Regions from separate parts of the Kitasatospora sp. NPDC056651 genome, predicted to be linked through region 3. Evidence: riboswitches for the same ligand, from Rfam matches in the RefSeq annotation. Region 3 holds a riboswitch; each other region holds the start of a gene.
What was found. Region 3 has a riboswitch for S-adenosylmethionine ahead of ACFRAR_RS08515 (aminotransferase class V-fold PLP-dependent enzyme). Riboswitches for the same ligand answer to the same signal wherever they lie in the genome.

Region 1: it holds a riboswitch for S-adenosylmethionine, as region 3 does, so the genes downstream of both, thrC (threonine synthase) here and ACFRAR_RS08515 (aminotransferase class V-fold PLP-dependent enzyme) in region 3, are expected to answer to the same signal.
Region 2: it holds a riboswitch for S-adenosylmethionine, as region 3 does, so the genes downstream of both, ACFRAR_RS19895 (IclR family transcriptional regulator) here and ACFRAR_RS08515 (aminotransferase class V-fold PLP-dependent enzyme) in region 3, are expected to answer to the same signal.

What each region holds. Positions count from the first base shown of each region.
Region 1 is NZ_JBHTWX010000113.1:12,722-23,018, forward strand. Features, by position in the region: gene groL (chaperonin GroEL) at 1-710, opposite strand, end outside; gene ACFRAR_RS31865 (cold-shock protein) at 1,056-1,259, opposite strand; gene ACFRAR_RS31870 (ubiquitin-like small modifier protein 1) at 1,796-2,074, opposite strand; gene thrC (threonine synthase) at 2,101-3,381, opposite strand; SAM riboswitch class I at 3,398-3,535, opposite strand; gene ACFRAR_RS31880 (glucosyl-3-phosphoglycerate synthase) at 3,685-4,686, shown strand; gene ACFRAR_RS31885 (trehalose-6-phosphate synthase) at 4,784-6,295, shown strand; gene otsB (trehalose-phosphatase) at 6,282-7,106, opposite strand; gene ACFRAR_RS31895 (DUF3263 domain-containing protein) at 7,206-7,460, opposite strand; gene ACFRAR_RS31900 (cupin domain-containing protein) at 7,563-7,913, shown strand; gene ACFRAR_RS31905 (extracellular solute-binding protein) at 8,007-9,287, opposite strand; gene ACFRAR_RS31910 (ROK family protein) at 9,614-10,297, shown strand, end outside.
Region 2 is NZ_JBHTWX010000048.1:9,541-19,837, reverse strand. Features, by position in the region: gene ACFRAR_RS19910 (hypothetical protein) at 1-116, shown strand, start outside; gene ACFRAR_RS19905 (NAD-dependent epimerase/dehydratase family protein) at 120-1,172, opposite strand; gene ACFRAR_RS19900 (DUF362 domain-containing protein) at 1,181-3,313, opposite strand; gene ACFRAR_RS19895 (IclR family transcriptional regulator) at 3,546-4,259, opposite strand; SAM riboswitch class I at 4,456-4,599, opposite strand; gene ACFRAR_RS19890 (hypothetical protein) at 4,721-5,794, opposite strand; gene ACFRAR_RS19885 (BTAD domain-containing putative transcriptional regulator) at 6,051-9,290, shown strand; gene ACFRAR_RS19880 (hypothetical protein) at 9,368-9,595, opposite strand; gene ddaH (dimethylargininase) at 9,753-10,297, opposite strand, start outside.
Region 3 is NZ_JBHTWX010000014.1:39,977-50,273, reverse strand. Features, by position in the region: gene ACFRAR_RS08545 (cytochrome bc complex cytochrome b subunit) at 1-651, opposite strand, end outside; gene ACFRAR_RS08540 (Rieske 2Fe-2S domain-containing protein) at 648-1,700, opposite strand; gene ACFRAR_RS08535 (c-type cytochrome) at 1,709-2,518, opposite strand; gene ACFRAR_RS08530 (heme-copper oxidase subunit III) at 2,706-3,326, opposite strand; gene ACFRAR_RS08525 (hypothetical protein) at 3,723-4,148, shown strand; gene trpD (anthranilate phosphoribosyltransferase) at 4,300-5,376, shown strand; SAM riboswitch class IV at 5,486-5,604, shown strand; gene ACFRAR_RS08515 (aminotransferase class V-fold PLP-dependent enzyme) at 5,657-7,024, shown strand; gene ACFRAR_RS08510 (Lrp/AsnC ligand binding domain-containing protein) at 7,028-7,309, opposite strand; gene ACFRAR_RS08505 (rhomboid family intramembrane serine protease) at 7,351-8,133, opposite strand; gene ACFRAR_RS08500 (hypothetical protein) at 8,335-8,598, shown strand; gene ACFRAR_RS08495 (NYN domain-containing protein) at 8,800-10,176, shown strand.

The sequences.
Region 1 (10,297 bases), on a different contig from region 3:
TTCTCCAGCAGCGGGAGCAGGTCCTTGACCGAGCCGATCTTGGAGTTGGCGATGAGGATGTACGGGTCCTCGAAGGTCGCCTCCATGCGCTCCAGGTCGGTGGCGAAGTAGGCGGAGATGTAGCCCTTGTCGAAGCGCATGCCCTCGGTGAGCTCGAGCTCCAGACCGAAGGTGTTGCTCTCCTCGACGGTGATGACGCCTTCCTTGCCGACCTTGTCCATGGCCTCGGCGATCAGCTCGCCGATCTGGGTGTCAGCGGCGGAGATGGAGGCGGTGGAGGCGATCTGCTCCTTGGTCTCCACGTCCTTGGCCTGGGCCAGCAGCTGGTCCGAGACGGCGGCGACGGCCTTCTCGATGCCGCGCTTCAGGGCCATCGGGTTGGCGCCGGCGGCGACGTTGCGCAGACCCTCGCGAACCAGGGCCTGGGCGAGCACGGTGGCGGTGGTGGTGCCGTCACCCGCGACGTCGTCCGTCTTCTTGGCGACCTCCTTGACGAGCTCCGCACCGATCTTCTCGTACGGGTCCTCGAGCTCGATCTCCTTGGCGATGGAGACACCGTCGTTGGTGATCGTGGGGGCGCCCCACTTCTTCTCCAGCACGACGTTGCGGCCCTTGGGGCCGAGCGTGACCTTCACCGCGTCGGCGAGCTGGTTCATGCCACGCTCAAGGCCGCGGCGAGCTTCCTCATCAAAGGCGATGATCTTGGCCATCAGAAGTGGTCCTCCGGGACACGGTCGACTGCTCGGACCAAGGGGTGCCCGCGACGGACGGCCCTGGTGCGCGGAGGTCCATTCCCCTACCGCTCCCGGGGGCCTCACCGACCCGGTCCGCTGTCACTCTCACACTGTGAGTGCTAACGCCAATGATTAGCACTCCGGGTGGTCGAGTGCAAGCCCCACCGCCGATCCGCGAGCCGCCGACGGAGCCGTCCGGGAACGCCACCGGAGCCGTCCGGGAACGCCGACGGGCCCGCACGACACGCGTCGCGCGGGCCCGCCGAGAAGCGAGTGGTCACCAGCCGTGGGGCCGAGCCGAGCTCCTGGAGCCGGAAGGGGTCAGACCGCGGCGCGGACCATGTCCGCCTGCGGGCCCTTCTGTCCCTGGGAGATCTCGAACTCGACCCGCTGGCCCTCCTCGAGGGTGCGGTAGCCGTCCATCTGGATCGCGCTGTAGTGGACGAAGACGTCCGCACCACCGTCGACCGCGATGAAGCCGTAGCCCTTCTCCGCGTTGAACCACTTGACGGTGCCCTGAGCCATTCCGAACTCCCCTAGTGCTGTGCTGGCCCTTCACGCGCCCGCAGGTCGCGGGCCCGGGTTGGTTGAAGGCCGGCCCGGGGAACCCCCCCTGGGCGCAGCCGTGCACGCCGCAACCCACCGTTCAGGACGCCAGGCGGCTTCCGTCGAGCGGGTGATTGCGTCGACCGCCGCTGAATGTATCCGGATCGACGCCCTCTGCAACAGAGCCAGCCACCGGTAATTCCGCCGGGGCGTCAAGGGACAGTACGGGCCGAATCGGAATGTTCTCGGCATTTCACGCCGGACATAGCGGACGAATTACTCAAATGTCCGCCGGAATTCTGACAGCAGCCTGACATGTTTCACGGGCCGGTCTCACCGGCCGAACGCCCTGGGGCTGAGCACCGCACGGGCCGAAAGGGAATCCCTGTTCCCAGCCGAGCCACACTCTACTCCGACTCGACCCGGAAATATTCCCGCCGGAATGCCGACGGTCGCCCGCGCGCACGGAGAGCCGAATTCCGTACGCGCGGGCGACCGCGGGTTCTCGCGAAGACTCAGCAGCCGCCGGCCACCGCCGGGATGATCGAGACGCCGGCACCGTCCTTGATCTCGGTCGCCAGGCCCTCGTCGAAACGCACGTCGTCGTCGTTCACGTAGACGTTCACGAAACGGCGCAGCTTGCCGGTGTCGTCCAGGATGCGGGCGGAGATCCCCGGGTGGTTCTTCTCCAGGTCGGCGATGACCTCGGCCAGGGTGGCACCCTCGGCGGTCACCTCGGCGGCGCCGCCGGTGTAGGTGCGCAGGATGGTGGGGATGCGGACGTTGGCGCTCATGACTCTCCTTGCGGGGGGCGGGTGGTTCAGGCGGACGCGAGGCCGGCGGCGCGGAAGGCGTCCAGCGTCGGGCGGATGACGGCGGTCATCCCGGCGTCGGAGACGGCGTCCAGGGTCTTCAGGCCGTCGCCGGTGTTGATCGCGACGGTCTCCTTGGCCGGATCCAGCTGACCGGTCTCCACCAGCTTCTTCAGCACGCCGACGGTCACCCCGCCCGCGGTCTCGGCGAAGATGCCCTCGGTCCGCGCCAGCAGCCGGATCGCCGCCACGACCTCGGCGTCCGTGACGTCCTCCACGGCGCCACCGGTGCGGCGGGCGATGTCCAGCACGTACGGGCCGTCGGCCGGGTTGCCGATCGCCAGCGACTTGGCGATGGTGTCCGGCTTGACCGGCTTGATCACGTCCCGGCCGGCCTTGAACGCGGCCGACACCGGCGAGCAGCCCTCGGCCTGGGCACCGAAGATCCTGTACGGCCGGTCCTCGACCAGGCCGAGCTTGATCAGCTCCTGGAGGCCCTTGTCGATCTTCGTCAGCTGCGAGCCCGAGGCGATCGGGATCACGATCTGCTCCGGCAGCCGCCAGCCGAGCTGCTCGCAGATCTCGTACGCCAGCGTCTTCGAGCCCTCGCCGTAGTACGGCCGCAGGTTCACGTTGACGAAGCCCCAGCCCTCGCCGGCCGTGTCGCCGATCAGCTCCGAGCAGAAGCGGTTCACGTCGTCGTAGTTGCCCTCGATGCCGACCAGCTCGCCGCCGTACACCCCGGCCATGACGACCTTGCCCTGCTCCAGGTCGTGCGGGATGAACACGCAGGACCGGAATCCGGCCCGGGCCGCGGCCGCGCCCACCGCGCCGGCCAGGTTGCCGGTGGAGGAGCAGGAGAGCGTGGTGTAGCCGAACGCCCGGGCCGCCTCGATCGCGCACGCGACCACCCGGTCCTTGAACGAGTGCGTCGGGTTGCCCGAGTCGTCCTTGACGTGCAGCTGGGCGGTGAAACCGAGCTCCCGGCCCAGGTTGTCCGCCTTCACCAGCGGGGTCCACCCCGGGTTCAGGTTGGGCTTGGAGGCCACGTCGGCCGGGACGGGCAGCAGCGGCGCGTAGCGCCAGATGGAGGCGGGACCGGCCTCGATCCGCTTGCGGAGCTCCTCGGCGCCCTCGCTGCCGAACTCGTAGGCGATCTCCAGCGGGCCGAAACACTCCAGGCAGGCGAAGCTGGGGCCGAGCGGGAAGCGGGTGCCGCACTCCCGACAGGACAGGGCGGCGGCGGGGCCGAGGTCCACGGAAACGGGTGCGGCGGTGTCAAGAGCCATGATGGCGAGGCCTCTCTCCTCATCTTCCCCGTGGCACGGTCGCGCCACAGGCCGGAATTGGCACCTGTCCCGCCGGAGGCCTCCGTGACGACGGCCGGGCGAGAAGGTTGCCGGGACGTCAACGGGCCGTTCCCTCAGTCCCTCTGGATGAGCTTGTGAAATTGTGGTGGCGCTCAACGGTGACCCCGGCGTGCGAAGGTCCGACCGCTGTACGAAGACTGTATCCGAAGGCGTCAACCCATGAACGGGACTGTCCGCCACGCGAGATGACCCGTTCCACCCGACCCCGCCGAGGAGACTCCCGTGCCCGCCGAACCGACCCCCGAGCTCCTCCCGCAGGCGGCGTCCTGGCTGCGCCGCCGCTCCTGGAGCGCGGCCGACCGGCCGGTGAGCACCCTCCTCGCCGCCAAGGAGCGCACCGGCCGCACCGTCAGCGTGGTCCTGCCCGCGCTGGACGAGGAGGCCACCGTCGGCGACATCGTCCGCACCATCCGCCGCGAGCTGATGGAACGCCTCCCGCTGGTCGACGAACTCGTCGTGGTGGACTCCGGCTCCACCGACGCCACCGCCGCCGTCGCCGCCGAGGCCGGCGCCCGGGTCGAGCACCGCGACGCCATCCTGCCCCGGCTGCCCGCCGTCCCCGGCAAGGGCGAGGTGCTCTGGCGCTCGCTGCTGGTCACCCATGGCGACATCGTCTGCTTCGTGGACGCCGACCTGCGCGAGTTCGACCCGGCCTTCGTCTCCGGCATCGTCGGCCCGCTGCTGACCGACGAGTCCATCCAGCTGGTCAAGGCCATGTACGACCGCCCGCTGGAGTCGGAGGGCGCCGTGCTGCCCGCCGGCGGCGGCCGGGTCACCGAACTCGTCGCCCGGCCCCTGCTCAACCTCCACTGGCCGGAACTCGCCGGTTTCGTCCAGCCCCTCGGCGGCGAGTACGCGGCCCGCCGCTCCCTGCTCGAACGGCTGCCCTTCCCCACCGGCTACGGCGTCGAGCTCGGACTGCTGGTCGACGCCCTGGAGCTGGCCGGCCTGGACGCGCTGGCCCAGGTGGACGTCGGCGTCCGCCACCACCGCCACCAGGACGGCCAGGCCCTCGGCCGGATGGCCGCCACCATCTACCGGACCGCCCTCGAACGCCTCGACCGCACCCACCGCCTCAAGGCCTCCGCGGACCTGGTCCACCCCCACCTCACCCAGTTCACCCGCGACCCGCGGACCCGGGCCTTCGTCGCCCACACCCACCCGGTCACCGCCCGGGAACGCCCCCCGATGCACACCGTCCCCGAGTACGCCACCCGCCATTAGGGGCCCGTCTCCGAACTCCCGCCTGCGGGGCGACGCCGGGAGCTCGAAGACGGGCCCCACGGGTTTGCCGCCCCGCACCCCCGGCAACATGCCAACCATGGGCGAACTCACGACCAACCGTTCGAGCGTGACCGGCACCGCCCCCGTCCTGGTGGCCTCCAACCGGGGACCGGTGTCCTTCAGCACCGCCGACGACGGCACGCTGATCCTGCGGCGGGGCGGCGGCGGCCTGGTCTCCGGCCTCTCCGCGATCGACGACCCGAACGCCGTCTGGGTCTGCGCCGCCCTCAACGACTCCGACCGCAGAGCCGCCGCCGAGGCCCCCGACGGCCGCCTCGACCTGGCCGGCCACGACGTCGGCGGACAGGCCGTGCGGATGCTGGACATAGACCCGCAGACCTTCGCCCGCGCCTACAACGGCGTCGCCAACTCCACCCTCTGGTTCGTCCACCACCTGCTCTACGCCACCCCGACCGCCCCCTCCTTCGACGCCGACTTCCGCACCGAGTGGGCCGCCTACCAGGCCTACAACGAGGCCTTCGCCGAAGCCCTGGCCCGCGAAGCCGCCCCGAACGCCGCGGTCCTCATCCAGGACTACCACCTCTCACTGGCCCCGGCCCTGCTCCGCGAAGCCCGCCCCGACCTGCGGATCGGCCACTTCTCGCACACCCCCTGGGCCCCGCCCGAGTACTACCGGATGCTGCCCGACGACGTCGCCCGGGCCGTGCTCACCGGCATCCTGGGCGCCGACCGGGCCGGCTTCCTCACCGAGCGCTGGGCCCGCGCCTTCGCCGCCTGCTGCGCGGACCTCCTCGGCGCCACCGTCGACCACGACGCGCTCACCGTCACCCTCGACGGCCGCACCACCACCCCCCAGCCCTCGGCCGGGGGGACCCCCGTTCGGCGAACTACACGCCTCGGCGTCCACGCCCTCGGCGCCGACGCCGACTTCCTGCGCGAACGCTCGCACCGCCCCGACGTGGACGAGCGCCTCGCCGCGCTGCGCGAGGCCGTCGGCGACCGCCGCACCATCGTCCGGGTCGACCGCACCGAGCTCAGCAAGAACATCGTCCGCGGCCTCCAGGCCTACCGGCACCTGCTCCGCACCCGCCCCGAGTGGCACGACCGGGTGGTGCACATCGCCTTCGCCTACCCGTCCCGCACCGACCTGGCCGAGTACCGGCACTACACCGCCGCCGTCCAGGAGCTGGCGGCCGCCGTCAACGCCGAGTTCGCCACCCCCGACTGGCAGCCGCTGATCCTGCACGTCGACGACGACTTCCCGCGCTCCCTCGCCGCCTACCGGCTGGCCGACGTCGCCCTGGTCAACCCCATCCGGGACGGCATGAACCTGGTCGCCAAGGAGGTCCCGGTGGTCTCCGACCACGGCTGCGCGCTGGTCCTCTCCCGCGAGGCCGGCGCCCACGCCGAGCTCAAGGACGACGCCCTCACCGTCAACCCGTACGACGTCATCGCGACGGCCGACGCCCTCCACGCCGGCCTGACCATGGGCCGCGAGGAGCGCGCCGACCGCACCAAGCGACTGGCCGCCGCGGCCACCGCGCTCCCCCCGCAGCAGTGGTTCCTGGACCAGCTCAACGCCCTGTGAGCGCCTCCCCCAAGGCCTCCAGCAGCTCCACCACGCCCTCCGGCCCGGCGACCACCAGGTCCGCCCGGTCGGCCAGCTCGCGCACCGGCGCGTCCCCCACCGCGCCGGCGCACACCAGGACCCCGGCCACGCCCTCGCCGCGCAGCTTCCCCACCGCCGCGAAGGCCGCCACGTCCCCCAGGTCGTCCCCCGCGTAGAGCACCGAACGGGCCCCGCGCTCCCGGAGGAACCCGGTCAGCGCCGCCCCCTTGTCCACCCCCGGCGGCCGCAGCTCCAGCACCAGCCGCCCGGGTTCCACCACCAGCCCGTGCCCGGCCGCCAGCTCCTCCACCGGCGTCCGCAGCAGCTCCAGCGCCTGCTGCGGCGCCGCCGTGCGCCGGGTGTGCACGGCCACCGAGCGGCCCTTGTCCTCCACCCAGGTCCCCTCGGGCGCGGCCACCCGCGCCAGCACCTCCGGCAGCTCCGCCCGTACCCGCGCCACCCCCGGGTGCACCTCCGGCGCCGAGAGCTCCCCGTCCTCCCACCGCTCGGCGCCGTAGTGCCCCAGCACCACCACGCCCGGCAGGCCCGCGAACCCGCCGTACTCGACCGCCAGCGCGGCCGGGCGGCCCGTCACCACCACGACGGCGCCGACCACCGGGGCCAGCCGCCGCAGCGCCCCCGCCACTCCCGGGTGCGCCCGCGCCTGCCCCGGGTCCGCCACGATCGGCGCCAGCGTCCCGTCGAAGTCCAGCCCGATCACGGCCTCCCGGGGCGCCGCCAGCACGGCCCGCACCCCGTCCCGTCCGGCCTCGGTCCCCGGTACGAACATCTCTTGAAAGCCCATACCGAAAGCCCTACCCCGGAGCCGGCGGCTCCGCACCCGGCGGCTCCGGACCCCAGCCGGTCCGAGCACCCGGCCGGTCGTCCGTCAGCGGGCGCCCCGGCGCGCCTCCCGGATCCGCCGCAGCCGGTTCACCAGCACCGGCGCGTGCGCCAGCGCCTCCTCCCGGTCCAGCAGACCGTTCAGCAGCTGGTAGTACCGCGTCGGGGAGAGCCCCAGCTCCTCCCGGATCGCCCGCTCCTTGGCCCCCGCCGTACGCCACTGCCGCCCTTCCAGCGCCAGCACCGCCCGGTCCCGCTCACCCAGCTCACCCCGCTCGCCCGGCTCACCCGGCTCGCCCATCGAGAACACCTCCGCCCGCCACTACGGAGTGTCATTCTCCCGCGCGACCCCGACACACACTGCTCTCCCCGCCGGGCCGCCGCCCGCACTAACGTCGCCCCCATGACCACGCCCAGCTTCGCCGTGCACATCCCCACCGCCGACCTCGACCCCGACCCGCTCGACCCGTCCCAGGTCGTCTCCGGCACCCCCGAGGTCACCGGCCGGGTGCTGTCCGAGTCCGCCGACGGCCGCCACCTGCGCGGTCTCTGGCAGATCACCCCGGGCGTGGTCACCGACGTCGAGGCCGACGAGATGTTCGTGGTGCTCAGCGGCCGGGCCACCATCGAGATCGAGGGCGGCCCGACCCTGGAGGTCGGCCCCGGCGACTGCGCGGTGCTGCGCGAGGGCGACCGCACCACCTGGACGGTCCACGAGACGCTCCGCAAGGCCTACGCCATCACGCTCCCCTGACCGGGCCCGCCCCCGCCCGGACCGGGGCCGCCGCCCGGCCCCGGTCCCGGTAGGTCCCGGCCGGTGCCCAGGTCCTGTCCGGCCGGACAGGACCTAGTGACGGACCCTCGCCGCCTCCTGCGCCGCCGCGTCCTGCAGCCCGCCGAGCACCTGCTTCGGGTCCCCGGTCACCGCCAGGCCGATCCCGGCCTTGATCCGGTCGCTGACCACGCCCCAGGCCGGGTCCCCGAAGGGGTAGAAGCTCGCGTTGGTCAGCCCGACCGCGAACTGCTTGAGGTCCTCGTGCTTCGGGTCCGAGGCCATCTGGTCGAACGCGTCCTGGGTGACCGGCAGCAGGTTGTACTGCTCGTCGAACTTCAGCTGGTTGTCCTTGCCGTAGACGAACGACAGGAACTTCTTGATCTCGTTCTTGTGCCCGTTCGCCTTGAACGCCGTCATCCAGTCCGCGACCCCGAGGCTCCCGGTCCGCCCCACGCCGTCCTTCTTCGGGATCGGCGCCGTCCCGAACTCGACGTTCCCGGCGGTGGCCATCCGCAGCAGCGTCGGGTGACCGTTCAGCATCGCGACCTTCCCGGCCGCGAAGTCCCGGAACGCGGGGGTGCGGTTCACCTTGCCGGGGTCCGGGTACGTCAGGCCGGGGCCCACCAGGTTGGTCTTCAGCCAGCCGAACGTCGCCTGGTTCTGGGCGCTGTCGATGGTGTAGTTGCCCACGTCGTCGGAGATGCTGCCGCCGCCGCTCAGCGTCCACAGCATCGACTCGGCCGGCGCCTCCTCCGGGCCGAGCGGCAGCCCGTACGGGGTCACCCCCGGCACCTTGGCCTTGATCTTCTCCGCGTCCTGCCGCAGTTCGCTCCAGGTGGCCGGCGGCTGGCTGATCCCGGCCTGACGGAACATCGCCTTGTTGTAGAAGAGCACCCGCGACGAGGAGACGAACGGGATCCCGTACTGGGTGCCGAGCACCTGCCCGGTGTGCGAGAAGGCCTCCAGGAAGTCGGCCTGGGTCTCCAGCGAGAGCACGTCGGACGCCGGGTACAGCCGGTCCGCCGCGACCTGGTCCGCGAAGCCGCCGGTCTGCAGCAGGTCCGGCGACTTGCCGGCCGCGATCATGTCCTCGACCTTCTTGCCGATCTCGGTCCAGGAGTCCACCTCGACGCTGACCCTGATCCCGGGGTTGGCGGCCTCGAAGTCCCTGGCGACCCCGTCCCAGTAGTGCTGGGAGCTGGTCTCGGGGCTCTCCCCGTAGTCGGCCGCGACCAGTCTGAGGGTGACGGTCCCGTCGTCCTGCCCGCCGCAGGCGCTGGCCGCGATGAGCACCAGTGCTCCGGCCAGCGCACCGCCGAGCACACGGGTGGGAACGTGGGCGCGCCTGTTCAACGCGGGTACCGCCTTCGGGGGGATGCGACGGGGAGAAAGGCCGGCCGGAACGGGGGCATCCGGCGGGGGGAGGCGCCACACTGTCAAACCCGCCGACCACCGGTCCACACCAGCGGCCCGGACCGCCCCAGGAGTTATCGAAGTGCCCGGAGTCATTGCACGATGCGCAACACGACCCCCGTCCCGGCTCCCCGCCTCCGCCCCGCGCGCACCGGACGCAAAGCCCCGCACACGCCGCAGCTGCGACAAAGCTCACCCAATATGGACCAGACCAATCCGACAACTGGACTAGACCTCTTCGACCCGACCAAGGGAAACTGTCCTCCGTGAAGCACGTCATCGCACTCGATGTAGGCGGCACCGGCATGAAGGCCGCGCTGCTCGCCCAGGACGGCTCCGTGCTGTTCGAGGCACGCCGACCGACCGGGCGGGAGCACGGCACGGACGCCGTCGTCGCCGCCATCCTCGACTTCGCCACCGACCTGGCGGACGAGGGCCTCAGCCGTTTCGGCGTCGCCCCGCTCGCGGCCGGTGTCGCCGTCCCGGGCACGATCGACGAGAAGAACGGCATCGCGGTCTTCTCCGCCAACCTCGGCTGGCGTGAGCTCCCGCTGCGCAAGCTCCTCGGCGAGCGCCTGTCCGGACCGGACGGCGGCACGATGCCGGTGGCCCTCGGCCACGACGTGCGCTCCGGCGGCCTGGCCGAGGGCCGTCTCGGCGCCGGCCGCGGTGTCGACCGCTTCATCTTCGTCGCCCTCGGCACCGGCATCGCCGGCGCCATCGGCATCGACGGCCGGATCGAGTCCGGCGCGCACGGCTACGGCGGCGAGATCGGCCACGTCGTGGTCCGCCCGGGCGGCCCGCAGTGCGGCTGCGGCGCCCGCGGCTGCCTGGAGACGCTGGCCTCCGCCTCCGCCGTCTCGCGCGCCTGGGCCGAGGCCAGCGGCGACCCCGACTCCGACGCGGCATCCTGCGCCGCCGCGGTGGACGCCGGGGACGAGCGCGCGCTC
Region 2 (10,297 bases), on a different contig from region 3:
CGCGGCCGGACCGGCAGCGCAGACGGCGCCGGCGGCGGCGCGGCGGGCGCGGCACGCACCACACGCGCGACGTCCACCCGAAGACCACCGACACGCCCGAGTTCAGGGCCCCCTGAGGCTCAACCCTCCTCCAGCGGCCGGGGCAGCAGTTCCCGCGCGCCCGTCACCTCCGGGTGCGGCCGCAGCCCGGCCCGGATCCGGTCCGGCACGTGCGGGCTGGTCAGCAGCCAGCCGAGCGCCTCCACCAGCGCCTGCCGGGCCGGGCGCGGCCGGTAGCCGAGGGCGGCGGCCTTGTCGTGGCGGTACCAGTAGAAGCGCCCCATCGTCCGGGCCTCCGCCCGGGTGGTCGCCGGGGCCCGGGCGGTCAGCACCGCGCGGATCTCCCCCACCGTCGCCGCCAGGTACGCGCCGGTGTGGCTCGCGGTGGCCCACGGTCCCCGGGTGCCGCACAGCTCGGAGACGGTCTGGTGGATGGTGCGCCACGCCCAGTTCTCACCGCCGAGCAGGTAGCGCTCCCCGGGCAGGCCGCGTTCGGCGAGCAGCACGTGGCCGGCCGCGACGTCCCGGACGGCGACGATGTTGCAGCCGCCCGGGTAGGTGGTGCGCAGCGCGTCGGCCAGGTACCGGGTGATCAGCGCGTTGCTGGGCACCAGCCGCCAGTCCGGCCCGCCGACGACGATGGTCGGGCAGGCCGCCACCACCTCCAGGCCGAGTTCGGTGCCGAGGGTGAAGGCCGTGCGTTCCTGCTCCAGCTTGGTGACGAAGTAGTCCGGCAGGTATTCGTCTCCGGGCATCCCCTCCTCGTTCCGGGCCACCGGTCCACCGGAGGAGCCGCAGGTGATGGAGGAGGAGGTGACCACCACCCGCCGGACGCCGGCCTCGGCCGCCGCCCGCAGCACCTCGCGGGTGCCCTCGACGTTGGCCCTGGTCAGTTCCTCCCGGCTGGTGTCCCAGTAGGAGAAGACGGCGGCGCAGTGGAACACGGTGTCGCAGCCCTCGAACGCGTCCCGCAGGCTGGGCGGGTCGCGCAGGTCGGCGTTCACCAACGGCACGTCCAGGCCGTGCAGTTGGCGCAGGTCGCTGCTGCGGCGCACCTGTGCCCGCGGCTCGTGTCCGGCGGCGCGCAGCGCGCGCACCACCTGGGATCCGACGAGCCCGCTGGCGCCGGTCACGCATGCCCTCACGGGGCCTGCCTCGATCGCCGGTCCCGGGCGGCGGCCTCGCGCAGCCCCGCCCAGAAGCCGGTGACCGCCGGGCGCAGCGCCTCGCGGAACTCGCCCAGCAGCGGGGAGCGGGTCGGGACGTCGCCGGGGGCGACGTGCCAGAAGCCGTCCGGGCCCAGGCGTCCCGGCGGGGTCGGCACGGTCAGGGTCTGGGTGAGGGCCTGGGAGGCGACGGTGCGCACCAGCCGGGCGGCCTCGGTCAGCCGCTGGGTGGGCAGTTCGGCGGCCTCCAGGTCGTCGAACTCCTCCCAGGGCCGGCCGATCCGGTAGGGGCGTCCCTCGTACTGGGCCTCGAAGTTGTCCAGGGTGCGGGTGAAGAAGCGCTGGTAGGAGTCCTGGACCAGCGGGTCCCTGAGCTTGGGCCGGGTTTCGGGGCGGAAGACCTGCCAGGTCAGCGGGAGGGTGAAGCGCTGGCGCACCCGGACGACGATGCGGGTGCGGGCGCCGCCGTCGGCGGGGAGGAAGACCACCGAGCCGTCGTCGTACGCGGCGGAGCCGTTGGGGCTGCGGACCGTGCGCCAGGAGATCCGCTGCCGCCGTTCGCCGTAGTCGACGGACTCCAGTTTGCACACGTCGATGGGCGGACCGCCGTAGTACGCCAGGTAGTTGGGCTGCGCCAGGTAGAGGTTGCGCTCGATCTGGCGGGTCGGCCGGCCCTGGTCGTCGCGCGTCACCACGTGGACGCGGCCGCCGAGGTAGTCGGTCATGTAGCTGATGGAGCGGCTGATGTCGACCCGCCGGACGAACTCCGGGTACGGGGCGTTGACGGTGCGTTCGCAGCCGAACAGGATCGAGTGGCCGACGTGCTGCCAGCGCATCTGCCAGGCGTCGGCGGGCAGCGCGTCGATCACCGTCTCCAGCGGCCGCAGCAGGGCGGTGATCCGGTCGAAGTCCTGGTGGGTGTAGGCCGCCGGGTCGACCGCGAGGGAGACGTCCCGGCGCCGCAGGGCGTCCTTGGCGTTGCCGGTCCGCCAGGCGCGGACGGTGGAGGAGGCGGAGGCCGCGGCGCCGACCATCGCGCACAGGGTGGCGGTGGCGGCCGGGTTGGTGTCGGCGGCGCGGATCAGCGCGGTGAGGAGGCGGGAGAGCCGGGCGAGCGCCGGGTCGGTGACCTCCGTCGTGCCGGGGGCGACCTGCCAGGCGGCGATGCTGAACAGCCGGTGGGCGCGCCCGTCGGGGGCGAGCCGGCGTACCGCCTCGACCAGGGAGCGCGGTGGGTTGCGCCAGCCCGGGTAGGGCGTCAGGTCGCCGTCGATCCGGTAGGCGTCGGGCAGGCCGCGGTCGCTGAGCACCCGGGCGTTGAGCGGCGAGGAGACGGGGTCGACGCCCATCAGCAGCGCGCCGACCAGGTCGGCGAGGACGCCGTCCGGTGCGGCGATCACGGTGTCCGTCCGCAGCGGGCGGCCGACCTGCGCCCCGGCGCAGCCGTGGCTGCTGACCACCGCGTCGATCAGGTGGAAGTCCGGCGGGTAGGCGCCCAGCAGGTCGACGAGGACCTCGGCGCCGTCGCGGCGGGCGCGGTAGTGGTGGTGCTTGTCGTCCTGCGGGAGCACGCCGAACAGGTTGGCCAGGCACAGGGCGTAGCCGAACTCCGGGTGGGTGCAGTTCTTCGCGATGTTGATCCGGAAGCCCGCCTCCAGCCAGCTGCGCGCCATCCCGCTGCCGTGCAGTACGGCGGATTCGGGGAACTCGGCCGGCTCGACCTCGGCGGAGAGGTCCACCAGGCGGTAGGCGTTGCCGCGCGGGGTGCGTTCGCGGTAGCCGAGCAGGCGGCACGCTTCGAGGAGCCCGGGGCCGGCCAGCCAGGTGTCCGGGCCGCAGCGGGCGGCGCCGACGGTGACGTCGTGGTAGCCGCGGTCGTACAGCAGGTCGATCAGGTGCTCCACCAGGGCGGTGCCGACGGCGGTCGCCGGGTCGCCGTAGGCGGAGGCGCCCGGGGTCAGCAGCACCGGGACCGCCGCCGGATCGCCGCCGGCCCGCTCGGCGAGCCGCTCCCAGAGCCCGGCCCGGGCGACCGCCTCCGCCAGCAGGTCCGCGGCGGAGCGCGGCCGGACCCGGGTGGAGCGGACCACGGCGGCGACGACGGTCACATCTCCCCCAACGCCGTTGGACGGCCTTCCCGTTGGCGCCCGTCCGGGCCATCGCTGAATTACCGGAAAGTAGCTCGAAAGAGGTTTGAAGCGATGCTACTGCCCAGAGGTCGGATGCGAGGGGCGGGACGCGCGCTCGTGTCCCCGCGGGCCCGGGCGGCCCGGCGGTCGGGCCGCCCGGGAGGGCCGCCCGGCAGGTCCGCCCGGCAGGTCCGCCCGCGCGCCGACCCGGTCAGGGGTTGCGCAGGGCCTCGGTGAGCCGGTGGGCCGCCTCCAGGACGGCCTGGGAGAGCTGGGCGCCCGGGTGGCGGGTGAGCCGTTCGATGGGGCCGGAGACGGAGACGGCGGCCACCACCCGGTTCGACGGGCCCCGCACGGGCGCGGAGACGGAGGCGACGCCCGGCTCCCGCTCCCCGATGGACTGGGCCCAGCCCCGGCGCCGTACCCCGCTCAGCGCGGTGGCGGTGAACCGGGCGCCCTGCAGCCCCCGGTGGAGGCGCTCGGGCTCCTCCCAGGCGAGCAGGATCTGCGCGGCGGAGCCGACCTTCATCGGCAGCGTGACGCCCACCGGCACGGTGTCGCGCAGGCCGGTCAGCCGCTCGGCGGCGGCCACGCAGATCCGGACCTCGCCCTGGCGGCGGTAGAGCTGGGCGCTCTCCCCGGTGATGTCGCGCAGGTGGGTGAGGACCGAGCCGGCGGCGGCCAGCAGCCGGTCCTCGCCGGCCGCCGTCGAGAGCTCGGTGAGCCGGGGGCCGAGGGCGAACCGGCCCTGCATGTCACGGGTGACCAGCCGGTGGTGTTCGAGGGCGACCGCCAGCCGGTGGGCGGTGGGGCGCGCCATGCCCGTGGCGGTGACGAGTCCGCCCAGGGTGGCCGGGCCGGCCTCCAGGATGCCGAGGATCGTGGTGACCTTGTCGAGCACGCCGACGCCGCTCGTGTTCTCCATGGATGGGTACTCCAGTCTCAGTGCCCGCGAGCAGTGGGTGGTCCTGCTCACGGCGGCTCCCGGCGGGAGCCGGGGGTGGTCAGCGAGGACGGGCCGGAGAAGTCGGCCGATTGCCTGCGCCGGGCACGAGACGGGTACGCGGAAGGGCCGGGGCGGTCAGCGCCCGGGCGAAGGACAGCACAGAGAGCACCGTGTCTCCTCATCTTTTCCCGCGCCACATTGGCGACAGGCCGGAGTTGGCACTGACCCCGGACGGCACGGCGTGTACTTCGGACGCCGGGTCGATCGGGGAGTTGCCGGGGCTTCGTAGGGCCGGTCCCTCCACCCCTCTGGATGATTCGCGACGAACGATACCCAGCTCCGGGCGCCTCGCCAAACGGCGCCCCTTCCACCGTGCGCCGGCCAGGACCCTGACCACGGTCCTGTCCCCGGCCCTGACCACGGCTCTGACCAGCACTGTTTCAGCGGGGACGCGGCTCGGTCAGGCCGGCCCGGGAGTCCTGGCCGGCGCCGCCGGGGGCCGTGGCGTCCCAGGCGTGCAGGGCGGCGAGGGCCGCGGTGCGCTCGGGCGCCGTCGGCCGGGTGCCCTCCGGGGCGAGCAGGTAGTCGGCGACCGGGGTGAGCAGCAGGGTGGCGGCTCCGGCGGGCAGGAGCAGGGCCTCGTCCCACTGGTAGCGGGTGACGGTGCGGCGCAGCAGGGTGCCGTGGCGCGGCCGGGGCGGGCCGGCGGAGGTGCGGCGGCGGCGGAGTTCGGGCTCGATCTCGCTCTCCAGGGCGGTGCGCACCTCCCGCAGGGGGCCGAGCGGCACGTGTTCGGCGGCGAGGTCGAGGAGCGCGGCGGTCTCCGGGGCGAGGCGGTAGGCGGCGACCACGGCGGCGGTCTCGACGGGTTCGAAGGGCTGCCCGGCCAGCTGGGCGACGTCGATCACGTCGGCCGCGCGGAAGGGCCGCCCGAAGCCGTCCTCGGCGAGGGCGATCAGGCATTCGACGTGGTCGTCGGCGGCGAGGTAGGGGCGGACCGGGACGGTGGCGAGGTCGCCGGTGAGCGCGGCGGTGGCGACCCGCACCTGGTACCACGGGTCGAGCAGCGGGTCCTCGGCCGGCCAGCGCAGGGTGACGGCGGTGTGCCGGGGGCGCTCGCCGAGCAGGCTGACCTCCACGGACTCCACCGGGTGCTCGGTGACCAGCCGGTTCACGGCCTGCCAGAGCGCGGCCTCGGTGGGGCTGACGAGGCTGAGCTCGCCCAGCGGCCGGGGCAGCTCGGGCGGGTAGTGGCCGGCCAGCGGGAGGCCGCGGATCGGGCGGACCCCGGTGGCGTCGGCGAGTCGGCGGGCGAGGCGGGCGTAACAGTCGGCCCGGTCGCGGGCGCGCCGCAGCTCGGCCCGGGCGTGCCGGCCCATCCGGACGCCCTCCCGGGCCAGCGCGGCGAGCACCAGGTACGGGAGGTCGCGGTCGGCGCGGGCGCGGTGGAGCAGTTCGCCCGGTCCGGCGGCCGGGTCGACGTCGAGCAGCCGGTAGAGCAGGTCGGTGTTCATGGGCTCCGTCTCCGAGGGCCGTGGTGGTCGCCCGGACGGCGGCAGGGCGACCGGGGTGTGGCGAGCCCCGCGGATCGTGCCGGGCCGACTCGGGTGCCACACCAGTGATTGTGGTGACGGTCGATCAACACCCGATCACCGTCGGGTCGACGATCCCTCGACAGCTCGGCTGGTGCCGTGGGTTGATAGGGACTCATCATTTCGGGGGTGGCACGTGCGCGTGCGGGGGCGAGCACACGAGGCGGGCAGGTGCAGGATGGGTGATTTCCGGTTCTCCGTGCTGGGACTGATGCGGGCGCAGCGCGGTTCCACCGTGCTGAAGGTCGGCAGTCCGCAGCAGCAGGCGATGCTGGCGGTGCTGCTGCTCCGTCCGGGGCACGGCGCGAGCGCCACGGACCTGATCGACGCCCTGTGGGGCGAGGAGCCGCCGAGCACCGCGATGACGACGGTGCGCACGTACGCCTGGCGGTGGCGCAAGATCCTCCACGGCGAGGGGCCGGACGCGCCGAACGTGCTGACCTCGGTCGGGGACGGCTACCGGCTGGTGCTGCCCAAGCACGCCGTGGACGCGGCGCGGGCGGAGGAGCTGGCGGCGCAGGCCGAGCGGACGGCGGCCGCCGGGGAGCCGCAGCAGGCGCGCGACCTGCTGAACCAGGCGCTGGAGCTGTGGCAGGGCGAGCCGTTGACCGGCATCCCCGGCCCGTTCGCCCAGCGGCAGCGGCAGCGGCTGGAGGAACTGCGGCTGACCCTGCTGGAGGAGCGGATCTCGCTGGACCTCGCGCTGGGGCGGTTCTCCCGCTGCATCCCGGAGCTGACCTCGCTGACCACCGAGCACCCGCTGCACGAGCGGGCGTACGGGCTGCTGATGCGCGCCCTGTACCAGGCCGGGCGCCAGGCGGACGCGCTGGCGGTGTTCCGCGGCGCGCGCCAGCTGTTCCTGGACGAACTGGGGGTGGCGCCCGGGGCGGAGCTGGATCTGCTGCACCAGCGGATCCTGGAGGGCGACCCGGCACTCGCCCCGGCGCCGCCCGTCGCACTGCGCTTCGGCCTCACGGAACCGGCCGAGCCGCAGGCCGAGCCGCCGGAACCGCCGGCCGCCGGCGCGGCGCCGGAGGCCCCCGCCACGCCCTCCGCACCTGCCGCGCCGCCGCCCAGGCCCGCCCAACTGCCGCCCGACGCCGCCGACTTCACCGGCCGTACGGGCCTGGTCGAGCGGCTGGGCCAGGCCCTGGGCGCCCCGGGGCGGCAGGCGCTGGTGATCGCGACCGTGGTCGGTATGGGCGGGGTCGGCAAGACCGCGCTCGCCCTGCACGTCGCCCACCGGGTCCGCGAGGCCTACCCGGACGGGCAGTTGCACGCCGACCTGCGGGGCGCCGACGCCACCCCGGCCGATCCGGAGGCGGTGCTCAGCGGGTTCCTGGTGGCGCTCGGCGTACCGGCCGACGCGGTGCCGGACGGGCTGGACGCCCGCTCGGCGCTCTTCCGCTCGGTGGTCGACGGGCGGCGGCTGCTGCTGGTGCTCGACAACGTCCACGACACCGCGCAGATCAGACCGCTGCTGCCGGGCGCGGTCGGCTGCGCCGTGCTCACCACCAGCCGCACCCGGCTGTCCGGGCTGCCCGCCGCCGTCCAGGCCGACCTCGGCGTCTTCGAACCCGAGGAGGCGCTCGAACTGCTGGGCCGCACCATCGGCGCCGAGCGGCTGGCCGCCGAGGAGGAGGCCGCGCGGGAGCTGCTGCTCGTCTGCGGCCACCTCCCGCTCGCGGTGCGGATCGTGGCGGCCCGGCTCGCCGCCCGGCCGAGCTGGACGGTGCAGACGCTGGGCCGCCGGCTGGCCGTCGAGCGCCGGCGGATCGACGAGCTGCGGATCGGCGACCTGGAGGTGGAGGCCGCCTTCGAGCTGAGCTACCGCCAGTTGACGCCCGCCCAGGCCCGGGCCTTCCGGCTGGCCGCCTCGGTGGACGGCCCGGACCTCGGGCTGGAGGCGGCGGCGGCGCTGCTGGACCTGGACGAGTACGACGCCGAGGACCTGCTGGAGGCCCTGGTGGACGTGGCGATGATGGAGTCGCCCTTCCCCGGTCGCTACCGCTTCCACGACCTGCTGCGCGCGTACGCCCGGCGCCGTCCGGACCACCCCGACGCGGCCGTCGCGGCCCGCGACCGGATGCTGGACCACCTGCTGGCCACCGCGTGCACGGCCTTCCAGCACGCCGTTCCCGGGGACCCCGCGGCCGGCGCCCTGGGGCCCGCGCTCAGTGCGGGCGTCCGCCTGGACGGCCCGGACGGGGCGCGGACGTGGGCCGAGGCGGAGAGCACCGGGGCGATCGCGCTGGCCGCGCAGGTGGCGGGCTGGACGGTCGCGGAGGACGGCGCGGCGGCGCGGCCCGAACCGGGGACACGGCCCGAACCGGCGGCGGAGCTCGAACCGGGGACGCGACCCGAACCGGGAACGGAGCTTGAACCGGGAACGGAGTGCGCACCCGGGGCGCGGCCGGAGCCGCTGCGCGCCGCGATCGACCTGCTGATCGCCCTCACCCCGTTCGCGCTCGCCCCGCCCAGCCGTCAACTGACCACCACCGCCGAGGCCCTGGCCGCCGCCGCGGTCCATCGCGCCGACCACCGGGCAGCCGGTCGGGCGCACTTCCTGCGCGGCAACGTCGCGCTGGCCGCCACCCGGCTGGAGGAGGCCGAGGAGGCGTCCCGGCTGGCGGTGGCCGCCTCCCGCACGGCGGGTGACACGGTGATCCTGCGCCAGGCACTGAACGACCTCGGCCTGGTCTGCCAGTTCCTCAGCCGCTACGACGAGGCCGTCGGGCACTACGACGAGGCGCTGCTGCTGGCCCGCGAGCTCGGCCACCGCTCCGGGGCGCTGGTGACGACGGTGAATGCGGCGCTGGCCCGGGTGCGCAGCGGGCGGGCCGCCGAGGCGGTGCCGATCTGCCACGAGGTGCTGGCGGAGCTGCGGACCCGGCACGACGATCCGGGCCGGGCCTACACGCTGTACGTGCTGGGGCTGGCGCTGCACGGGCTGGGGCGGCACGAGGAGGCGGTCACCTGGTTCGGCGAGTGCCTGGCGGTGGCCTCGGCGGCCGGTCTGCGGGCCCGGGCCGGGCACGCCCGCTACCGGATGGCGGACAGTCTGCGCACGCTGGGCCGCACGGAGGAGGCGCTGGAGCACGCCGGGCAGGCGCTGGAGCTGTGCGAGGAACTGGGTGCCGAGCGGGACCAGGGCCACGCGCTGGTGGTGCTGGGCCGGACGCTGGCGGACCTCGGGCGGGAGCGCGAGGCGCGGCTCCGGCTGCGGGAGGCGCACCGGATCTTCGTCCGGCTGGGGCTGCCGGAGGCGGAGGAGGTGGCGGGGCTGCTGCCCCGGGAGGGTGCGGGGCCGGCTGGGGCTGCCGGGGCGTCGGTTCCGGCGGTGACGGTGGTTCAGTCCGTGCCGTCCGTTCCCTCGGTGCCGGCCGTGCCGTCCGTTCCGTCCGCGAGGGGCTGCTGAAGAATCGATCCTGCGGCTGGTTCCGCGGGTGCTCGGGGGCCGGCTGTCCGGGAGCCGGTCGTTCGGGAGCGTGGCGCTCAGGAGCCGGTGCTGTTCCAGTCGCCGCCGGCGCCGCCGGTCGGGGTGGGGGTCGGGGTGGGCGTCGGCGTCGCGTCGCCGCTCACCACCGTCACCACCCCGGCGTCGGCCGCCTCCGCCACGGCGACCGTCACGGAGAGGCCCGCGCCCAGGGTGATCGCCACCCCGAGGCCGACCGTGAACAGCCGGAGGCGGGTGCGGGGGGTGGTGGCCGGACGCTGCGTCATCTCTGGCGCTCCCTGGGCTCGCTTCCCTGGTGGGAAGGGGTTCCGTCGTGGTGTGGCACCAGTCTTGCCGGGCGCGTTCAACGGCCGATCTACAGCCGAGCACCGGTGGTCACCATCGACCACCGGTGCTCGGTGAGGCCCCGCGAGAGACGCCCGGTCAGGCCGCCGGGCGGATCTCCAGGGTGCAGCACTTCACGCTTCCGCCGCCCTTGAGCAGCTCGCTGAGGTCCATCCCGATCGGCCGGAAGCCCCGCTCGCGCAGCGCCGCGGCCACGCCCACGGCCGCCTCCGGCAGCACCACGTGCAGGCCGTCGCTGATCGCGTTGAGGCCGAACACCGCCGCGTCGGCGGCGTCCACCAGCAGCGCGTCCGGGAAGAGCCGGCGCAGCACCGCACGGCTGCCGGCCGAGAAGGCCTCCGGGTTGTACATGATCTCGTCGCCGTCCAGCACGGCGAGCGCCGTGTCCAGGTGGTAGAAGCGCGGGTCGACCAGCTCCAGGCCTATCACCGGGCGGCCGAAGAACTCCTGGGCCTCCGCGTGCCCGTCGGCCACGCTGCGGAAGCCCCGCCCGGCCAGCACGTAGCTCGCGGTCGCCAGCAGGTCCCCCTCGCCCTCGTTGACGTGCTCCGGGTCGAGCGTCTCGAAGCCCCGGGCGCGGAACCAGTCCAGGTAGGCCGGGCCCTCGGCGGCCCGCTCGGCGT
Region 3 (10,297 bases):
GTCGTGGCCGGGGAACTCGCCGCCGAACAGGAACATCTGGATGTAGGTGCCCACCAGCGGGACGGCGAGGATCGCGCCTTCCATGAAGCGGATACCGGTACCCGACAGCAGGTCGTCCGGCAGCGAGTAGCCGAAGAAGCCGTCGAACATGCCCAGGACCAGCAGCAGGAAGCCGAAGACCCAGTTGATCTCACGGGGCTTGCGGAACGCGCCGGTGAAGAACACGCGCAGCATGTGCACGAGCATCGCGGCCACGAAGACCAGGGCGGCCCAGTGGTGGATCTGGCGGATCAGCAGACCGCCGCGGATCTCGAAGCTGATGTCCACGGTGGAGGCGTACGCCTCGGACATCGGGAGGCCCTTGAGCGGCACGTACGAGCCGTCGTAGACGACCTCGGCCATCGAGGGCTTGAAGAACAGCGTCAGGTAGACACCGGTCAGGATGATGATGACGAACGTGTAGAGGCAGATCTCGCCCAGCATGAAGGACCAGTGGTCCGGGAAGATCTTCCGCAGGTTGGCCTTGGCGAGGGAGTAGATCCCCACCCGGCCGTCCGTCCAGTCAGCCGCGGCTTCCCACTTGTTGGCGGGCTTCTCACGCGTGCTGGAGGGCTTGGCGGCACCGGTCGTGGTGCTGCTCGCGCTACTCATCGAGCACGCTCCCAGTAGCTCGGGCCGACGGGCTCAGCGAAGTCGCCGGTGGCGACCAGGTTGCCCTTCTCGTCAGTAGTGATCTTCAGCTGCGGCAGCGGGTGGCCGGCCGGGCCGAAGATGACGCGGGCGCCGTCCGCCAGGTCGAAGGTCGACTGGTGGCAGGGGCAGAGCGCGTGGTGGGTCTGCTGCTCGTACAGGCTGATCGGGCAACCGACGTGGGTGCAGATCTTCGAGTAGGCGAGGATGCCCTCGAAACCCAGATCCTTGGACTTGTCGTCCTTGATGTCCTCGGGCGCGATGCGGACCAGCATCAGGGCGTCCTTGGCGATCCGCTGCTGGAAGTCCTCGCTGTGCGTGGACAGGCCCTCCGGCATGGCGAAGGTCAGCGAGCCGATGGTGATGTCCTCGGGCTTCATCGGCTGCATGGTGTTCATGTTGATGAGCGGCAGCGGCTTGGCCTCGGTCGCCTCCTTCCAGCCGGTCTCCTTGAGCTTCTTCTCGGGAAGCGGGCCGAGGTCACGGAGCAGGACCACGCCGGAGAGCGGGACCAGCGCCATGGAGCCGATCAGGGTGTTGCGGATCATCTTGCGGCGGCCGAAGCCGGACTCGCCGGCGCCGGTCTTGAACTGCTCGATGACGTCCGCGCGGACCTCGTCGGAGGCCTCGATCGGGTGACGCTCGGCGGGCAGCTCGACGTCCGACATCAGGGTGCGGGCCCAGTGGACCGCACCCGCGCCGATCATGAACAGCGCGACGCCCAGGGTCAGGCCGAGCGCGAAGTTCAGCGCGCTGACGTGACCGAGCGGGAAGATGTAGACGATCTTGTCCGGGTCGATGGCCACGTACGAGGCGATGAAGCCGATGGTGGCGAGCATCGAGACCACGAACATCAGCGAGACCTGGCGCTCGGCACGCGACGCGGCCTTCTCGTCGATGTCGGTGCGACGGGGCTCGTGGGCCGGCAGGCCCGGGTCGGCGAACGGGCTGCCGTGGTCGGCGACCTCGCCGGCGGAGCCGTGGGGCTCCGGGAGCTTCTCTTCTGACATGTCGTGGCTCATGACTTCTTGGCCTTGGTGGTGTGGGCGGCGACCCAGATCGCGACCGCGATGAGCGTGCCGAGGCCGAAGATCCAGCCGAACAGACCCTCGGTCACCGGACCGAGGCTGCCCAGGGTGAGACCGCCGGGGTTGGGCTCATCGTTGGTGGTGTGGCGGACGAAGGCCACGATCTGCTTCTTCTGCTCCTCGGGCATGGTGGTGTCCGGGAACGACGGCATGTTCTGCGGGCCGGTCTGCATGGCCTCGTAGATGTGCTTGGCGTCCACGCCCTCGAGCGACGGGGCGTACTTGCCCTTGGTCAGGGCACCGCCCTGGCCGGAGAAGTTGTGGCACTGGGCGCAGTTGGTGCGGAACAGCTCGCCACCCTTGGACAGGTCCTCGGGGTTGGTCGAGGTGTACTGCTCCTCCTTCGGGGTCACCGGGCCGGGGCCGAGGGAGGCGACGTAGGCGGCGAGCTGGTCGATCTCGCCCTGCGAGTAGATGTTCTTCTTGCGCGGGACCTGGGCGCCGGGCTGCTGGGCCGGCATGCGGCCGGTGCCGACCTGGAAGTCGACAGCGGCCGAGCCGACGCCGACCAGGCTCGGACCGTCGCTGCTGCCCTGGCCGTTCAGGCCGTGGCAGGAGGAGCAGCCCACGGAGAAGAGCTTCTTGCCCTCATCGATCGCGAGCGACTGCGCGGCGACCTCGGCCTGCGCCTTGTCGGCGGGCGCGAACGCGGCGTACAGCCCCCCGGTTGCCGCCAGGGCGAGAAGTAGGACGACCAGCGCCGCCAATGGGTGGCGCCGTCGTGCGGAGAGCTTTTTCACGGAATAACCCCGGTGTCAGGATCTGGTCGACTGGTGGGTGCACCCGGCGGCCGGTCTGGCCGGCACGAGGCTGCCCGTCTAGGGCTGCGCGCGCGGTCGGTCGGTGGGAGCGTCGGCACCGGCAGAAGCGGCCCGTCGCCGGTGAGGGCGGGGGCCGCAGCCGGTGGCCAGCGACCTGATCAGCTGGTTACTTGATCAGGTAGATGGTCGCGAACAGGCCGATCCACACGACGTCGACGAAGTGCCAGTAGTACGACACGACGATCGCGGCGGTGGCCTGCTCGTGCGTGAAGCGCTTGGCTGCGTACGTCCGTCCCAGGACCAGCAGGAAGGCGATCAGACCACCCGTCACGTGCAGCCCGTGGAAGCCGGTGGTCAGGTAGAACACCGTGCCGTACGGGTCGGAGGACAGCGACAGGCCGTCCTTCTTGACCAGATCGGTGTACTCGAAGACCTGGCCGCCGATGAAGACCGCGCCCATGGCGAACGTGAGGATGAACCACGCCCGGAGCTTCTTCACGTCACCGCGCTCGGCCGCGAACACGCCGAGCTGACAGGTCAGCGAGGAGAGCACCAGGATGGTGGTGTTGACCGAGGAGAAAGGCACGTTGAGGGCGTGGGCCTTCTCGGTCCAGAACTCCGGCCCCTTGACGGAGCGGAGCGTGAAGTACATCGCGAAGAGGGCCGCGAAGAACATCAACTCGGAACTGAGCCAGACGATCGTTCCGACGCTGACCATGTTCGGCCGGTTGACCGATCCGTGCGCGTGCCCGGTTTCTACTGCTGTTGCTGTCGCCACGACGGACATTATGTCGGTCCCTTATTCCGTCTTCACGTCGGGGGGTGTCCCTCGGAGTGTCCGGTGCGTGCGGTATGCCCGCTTGGCGGCCGGTGGAGGGTCCGGACGGGAGCTGAGCAGCGGAGCGTCCCTTTTCTGATGGTTCCTCGGAGCAGCTTACGACCCCCTTGCCCAGCGCGTCGTTGCACGGTCGGAGCAGTCCCGGGAGATAAGGGAGAGCGCCCCCGGGTCGGCCGTACGGGTGGACCGGGCGGGGTCGGGTGACGGGCCGTCCTCCGGGCGGGTGAGCCCGGGGCGCGACGGCCGAGGGGGATCCTGCGCGAGGGGGACTCGGCGGCGGGTGATCGGGAGTAGCATCCGGATCAGGCGAACGTGGTCCGGATCACACTTGAGGGAGCAGGGCCCATGGCGTACACGACCGATGAGACGCTCACCGTCCTCGTCTACAGCGACGACCGCAACACCCGCGAGCAGGTGCTGACGGCGCTCGGCCGTCGGCCCGCCGAGGATCTTCCGGAACTGTCCTACCTGGAGTGCGCGACCACCCCCGCGGTGCTCAAGGCGCTGGAGAAGGGGGGTGTGGACCTCTGCCTGCTGGACGGAGAGGCGGTGCCGGCCGGCGGGCTGGGCCTCGGGCGCCAGCTCAAGGACGAGATCTACGGCTGCCCGCCGGTGCTGGTGCTGATCGGCCGGCCGCAGGACTCCTGGCTCGCCGCCTGGAGCAGGGCCGACGCGGCGATCTCCCGCCCGGTGGACCCGGTGGCCCTGGCCGAGGCGGTGGCCACCCTGCTGCGGGCCCGGCTGGCGAAGCGCGCTCCGGCGGTCCGCTGACCGCGGCCCCGGCGGTCGTCGGAAGAACAAGGGCCGGAAGAACAAGGGTCGGAAGAACAAGGGGAGAAGCGACCGCTTCGCTCGATAGGCTGGCTCCATCCGTACGGACGTCCCCCCGGAGCGGGGGAACCGACAACAGCTGGAGTCAGCCATGGTGAACGTGAACCCTGCGAACGGCGGTAGCGACCCCGCGCAGGTGGTCCGCTCCTGGCCGGACATCCTGACGGCGCTGTTGAAGGGGGAGGACCTCGACCGCTCGTCCACCGCGTGGGCGATGGGCCGGATCATGAGCGGCGAGGCGTCCCCCGCCCAGGTGGCCGGGTTCATGGTCGCGCTGCGGGCCAAGGGCGAGTCGGTCGAGGAGATCAGCGGCCTGGTCGACGCGATGTACGAGCACGCCGAGCCGCTGGACATCCCCGGCCCGGCGGTGGACATCGTCGGCACCGGCGGCGACCGGGCCAAGACCGTCAACATCTCCACCATGTCGGCGATCGTCGCGGCGGCCGCCGGGGCCAAGGTGATCAAGCATGGCAACCGGTCGGCCTCCTCCACCAGCGGCTCCTCGGACGTGCTGGAGAAGCTCGGGGTGGCGCTGGACCTGTCGGCCCGGCGGGTGGCCGAGGTGGCCGAGGAGGTCGGGCTCACCTTCTGCTTCGCGGCGAAGTTCCACCCCTCGATGCGGCACGCCGCCACCGCGCGGGTCGACCTCGGGGTGCCGACTGCCTTCAACATCCTCGGCCCGCTGACCAACCCGGCGAAGGTCACCGCGCACGCCATCGGCTGCTTCGACACCCGGCTGGCCGGGCTGATCGCCGGGGTGCTGGCCCGGCGGGGCGCGACCGCGCTGGTCTTCCGCGGCGACGACGGGCTGGACGAGCTGACCATCACCACCACCTCGCAGGTGTGGCTGGTGCGCGACGGGGTGGTCACCGAGACCACCTTCGACCCGAGGGACGTCGGCATCGAGCTGGTCGGCATCGAGGCGCTGCGCGGGGCGGACGCCTCGTACAACGCCGAGGTGGCGCGGCGGGTGCTGGCGGGCGAGCACGGGCCGGTGCGGGACGCCGTCCTGCTGAACACGGCCGCGGCGCTGGTGGTGCTGGACCTGGGCGAGGCGCCGCTCGCCGAGCAGCTGGCGGCGGGCATGGAGCGCGCCGCGAAGGCGATCGACTCCGGCGCGGCGCGGGACCTGCTGCGGCGCTGGTCGGAGGCCACCAGCCGTTCCTGAGACGGTACTTGGAAGCCCGTGCCGGTACGCCGGTGCGGGCTTCCATGCTGTGTCCGGATACTGGACGGCCGTTTGACCGCCCGCTGGACGGGACCTAGAGTCTTCGCCAGGTCATGAGTGACAGCGCCAAGCCCCAGCTTGCTGTCCGGCAACCCTCCGTCCGTGGCGGGGTGCCCTGGGTGAGGACCGGGTCGTCACGGCAAACCGTCCGTGCGACAAGCGCGGACACCGGACGAATCGCACTCCCGGGGTCCCTCACCCGTAGAAGGAGTGCATCCTCATGTCTTCCACCGCCACCGAAATCTGCGCCCCGCTCGCCGTCCTCGGCGCCGACGTCCAGGTCCCGCTCGCCAGCGGTGAGAAGGTCGGCTACGCGGCGCTCGACTACGCGGCCAGCTCGCCGGCGCTCCAGCGGGTGTGGGACGACGTCGCCGCCTACGCGCCGTACTACGGCAGCGTGCACCGCGGGGCCGGGTACCTCTCGCAGCTGTCCACCGACCTGTTCGAGCAGAGCCGCCGCACCGTCGAGGAGTTCCTCGACCTGCGCGACGGCGACCAGGTGGTCTTCACCCGGGCCACCACCGACTCGCTCAACCTGCTGGCCGCCGCCCTTCCGGCCGGCACCCGGGTGTTCGCCTTCGAGACCGAGCACCACGCCTCGCTGCTGCCCTGGGCGCACGCCGGACTGGACGTCACCTACCTGCGGGCGCCGCGCTCGCGGGCCGAGGCGGTGGCCGCGCTGGACGCCGCGCTCGCCGAGGCGCCCGAGGGCCCCAAGCTGCTGTGCGTCACCGGCGCCTCCAACGTGACCGGCGAGCTGTGGCCGGTCGCCGAGCTGACCGAGACCGCCCACCGGCACGGCGCCCGGGTGGTGCTGGACGCCGCCCAGCTGGCGCCGCACCACCGGGTCTCGGTGCGCGAGCTGGACGTCGACTGGATCGCCTTCTCCGGCCACAAGATCTACGCGCCGTTCGGCGCCGGGGTGCTGGCCGGCCGGGCGGACTGGCTGGACGCGGCCGAGCCGTACCTGGCCGGCGGCGGGGCGACCCGGACGGTGGCCCGGGAGACCGACGGCTCGGTGGCCGTGCAGTGGCACACCGGTCCGGCCCGGCACGAGGCCGGCTCGCCGAACGTCATCGGCGCCTACGCGATCGCCTCGGCCTGCCGGGCGCTGACCGAGGCCGGCTTCGACGCGCTGGAGGCCCGGGAGCAGCAGCTGATCGCCCGGCTGACGGCCGGGCTGGCCGGGATCCCGCAGGTCAAGGTCCTCAACCTGTTCGGGGCCGACTCCGCCCGGGTGGGCGTGCTGTCCTTCGTCGTCCAGGGCTGGAACAGCTCGCACTTCTCGGCCGCGCTGTCCGCCGAGTACGGCATCGGGGTGCGCGACGGCCTGTTCTGCGCCCACCCGCTGGTGCGCACCCTGCTCGGCGACGAGGACGTGGCCCCGTCCGAGTGCGGGGCGCCCGAGCCCTCGCTGCCGGGCGAGCGCAGCCTGAACGCGATCCGGGTGAGCTTCGGCGCCGGGACTCCGGACGAGCACGTCGACCGCTTCCTGACCGCCGTCCGGGAGCTGGTCACGGACGGCGCGGCCTGGAACTACCGCAACGAGGGCGGGCGCTGCGTCGCCGACACCCGGCGCGCGGGCTGACCGCTACTCGTCCAGGCCGAGGGCGAAGGCGGCTTCCAGGTCGTGCTGGGAGTAGGTGCGGAAAGCGATCTGGGTCTCGGTGTCGGCCACGCCCGGGACCTTGTTGAGCCGGCCCGGGATGACCTCGGCCAGGTCGTCGTGCCGGCGCACCCGCACCATCGCCACCAGGTTGTAGCCGCCGGTCACCGAGTAGACCTCGCTCACGCCCTCGATGGCGGCGATGGCCTCGGCGATCTCCGGGATGCGGTCGACACTGGTCTTGATCAGGACGATGGCGGTGATCACTGTTCGGGCTCCTTTGTGAGGTGCCGCCAGCGTATCGGGCGTCAGCCGGGTCGTCGCGGGGGGTGGCGGGCCCCGGCACAGGCGAAGAGGAACCCGGCACAGAAGCCGATCACGTGGACCAGGTACGCCACCCCCGGGCCGGCCGAGTGCACCGACCACCACTGCAGCGCGAACCAGAGGCCGAGCACCAGCCAGGCGGGGAAGCGCAGCGGCAGGAAGAACAGCAGCGGGACCAGAGTGGTCACCCGGGCCCGGGGATGGAAGCGCAGATAGGCGCCGAGGACGGCGGAGATCGCTCCGGAGGCCCCGATGAGCACCCGGGTGGAATCCGGCGAATGCGCCTCGGCGAGCGCGAAGCCGTACGTGCTCAGGCAGCCGGCCGCCAGGTAGAACACGGCGTGGCGGGCCCGGCCCAGCCGCCGTTCGACGGTGGGGCCGAAGACGTGGAGGAAGAGCAGGTTCCCCAGCAGGTGCAGCCAGCCGGCGTGCAGGAAGAGGCCGGTGAGGACGGACAGGGCCGGGTGCTTGCCGGGGGTCGGGGCGGCCGGGCAGCCGGGGACCGGGTCGGGGGCCTCGGCCAGCTGTTCGGTGGTCAGCGGTCGTCCGGCCAGCAGTTCGGCCGGGACGGCGCCCCAGCGCTGCTCGTACCGCTGCTCCGCGCAGACCCGGGTCGGGCCGGAGCCGTACAGCGGGTTGAGCCCGGCGGCCGGGCCGAGCAGGAAGACCAGGGTGTTGAGCGCGATCAGGGCGTAGCTGACCACCGGTGCGGCCGCCGCCGGGCGGTCGCCCCGGGCGGCGGTGTGGTCGGAGGCCGCGAGCGCCATGCGGCCAAGCATCCCTCCGGGCGCCGCAGGTGACACGACGGTTTACGGCAGGTGGACCAGTGCGGTTGTTCGGGCAACCGGTGGTCGCGGCGGTTGCCCCAGGCAATAGGCTTGGGGCGGGCATTCCCGCCTCCCGCCGCCGATGCCGGGGCTCCGTGGGGAGCGCCTAGCCCACCCAGGGACCACCCGAGAGGACCCCCGATGACCGTCCCCGCCCTGACCGCCGAGACGCGCTGGCGCTGCACCCTGTGCGGCAACCTCACCCGCTTCGACGTGACCCGCACCGCGCGGGTGACCGAGTTCCTGCACTTCGACCTGGCCGGCGAGTCCAAGGTCGAGGAGACCGAGGTCCTGAGCGAGACCATCGAGTCGGTGCGCTGCCGCTGGTGCAACGCGGTGGACCAGGTCGAGCTGGTGGCCCGCCCGGGTGCCGGGGGCACGGAGGCCCCTGCCGAGCAGGGCTGACGCCCGTCGGTGCGGCGGGCAGGTGCGCGGCGCGCCCGTCCGCCGCACGGGACAATACGGATACAGGACGCACGGAGCGTGACGACAGGGGCGGCCCCCGCCGTACCCCGCTGGACCAGGATCGGAGCCGAGGACGTGGTGGACGCAGCGAAGGAGCCCGGCGAAGCCCAGGGGCTTCAGCCCGCTGCGGCCGAGGCCCCGGTGGACGCCCCGGCCGAGGCGGCCGGAGTGGCGGAAGGCTCCGCGGCGCCCGAGGCGGAGCGCGTCGTCGAGAAGCTCGACCGGCCGCTGCCGGAGGGGGTGCGCCGGCGGGTGGTCGGGCTGGCCTCGGACGCGCTCGGCGGGCTGCCGCCGGCCGAGCTTCCGCAGAGCCTGCGCCAGTACGTCAAGTTCACCCCGGCCCGGCGGGCCAAGTACGCGGCCACCGCGCTGGCGGCGGCGCTGGAGGCGGAGCCGGCCTTCCGGGTGCGGATAGCGGAGCGGCTGCGACTGGGGCAGCCGGACCTGGTGAAGGCGCTGGAGTCGGGCACCGTCCCGAGCGCCGCCGACCCGATGGACGTCGCGGCCGCCGCCTACCTGGTGCGCTCGGCGGGCTGGAGCCGGCTGGTGGCCGAGGCCGGCGAGGAGGCCGAGCGGGCCGGTGCCGAGGACGCGGCCGCGGAGGCGGCCCGGCTGCTGGAGAAGCTCCAGGCCGAGCTGGCCGAGGTACGGGCCTCCGCGCGGGCGGACCTGGACCGGCAGCGGGCCGAGTCCGAGGGCGTCCGCAAGGAGGCCGAGTCGCTGCGCAAGAAGGTGCGGTCGCTGGAGAGCGACACCCGCCGGGCGCAGGCGGAGGCCCGCCGGGTGACCGGTGAGCTGGAGGCCGTGAAGGCGCAGGCCGCGGCCGAGCGCGGCGCGGCCGAGACCGAGGCGCGCAGGCTCCGGCACCGGGTCTCCGAGCTGGAGAACGCGGCCGAACAGGGCCGCCGGTCGGCCCGGGAGGGGCGCAGCGTCGAGGACATGCGGCTGCGGCTGCTGCTGGACACCGTGCTGCAGTCGGCCCAGGGGCTCCAGCGGGAGCTGGCGCTGCCGGTCTCCCAGATCCGTCCGGCGGACCTGGTGGAGGCCGTGGTGCCGGGGGCGGCCTCGCCGCACGACGTGGCCCGGCGCGGGCTGGCCGAGGACGATCCGGCGCTGCTGGACCAGCTGCTGGCGATCCCCCAGGTGCACCTGGTGGTGGACGGCTACAACGTGACCAAGACCGGCTATCCGACGCTGCCGCTGGAGCAGCAGCGGATCCGGCTGCTGGGCGGGCTGGCGATGCTGGCCCAGCGCACCCAGGCGGAGGTCACCTGTGTGTTCGACGGGCAGGACCTGGACGTTCCGGTGATCATGGCGCCGCCGCGCGGGGTCCGGGTGCGGTTCAGCCGGACCGGGGAGACGGCCGACGAGCTGATCCGCCGTCTGGTCCGGGCCGAGCCGCAGGGGCGTCCGGTGGTGGTGGTGTCCACCGACCGGGAGGTGGCGGAGGGCGTGCGGAAGGCGGGCGCGCGCCCGGTGGCCTCGGTGCTCCTGCTGAACCGGCTGGCCCGGCCCTGAGTCCGGATCAGGGCGTGATGATGCCTGGTCGGACGTGGTCCCGGGGGGTCGGCGCGGGTTCCGTGAAGTCAGTGTGGTGACCGGAATTCACGCCTTCGGGGGAGTGGCAGAACGGATAGAA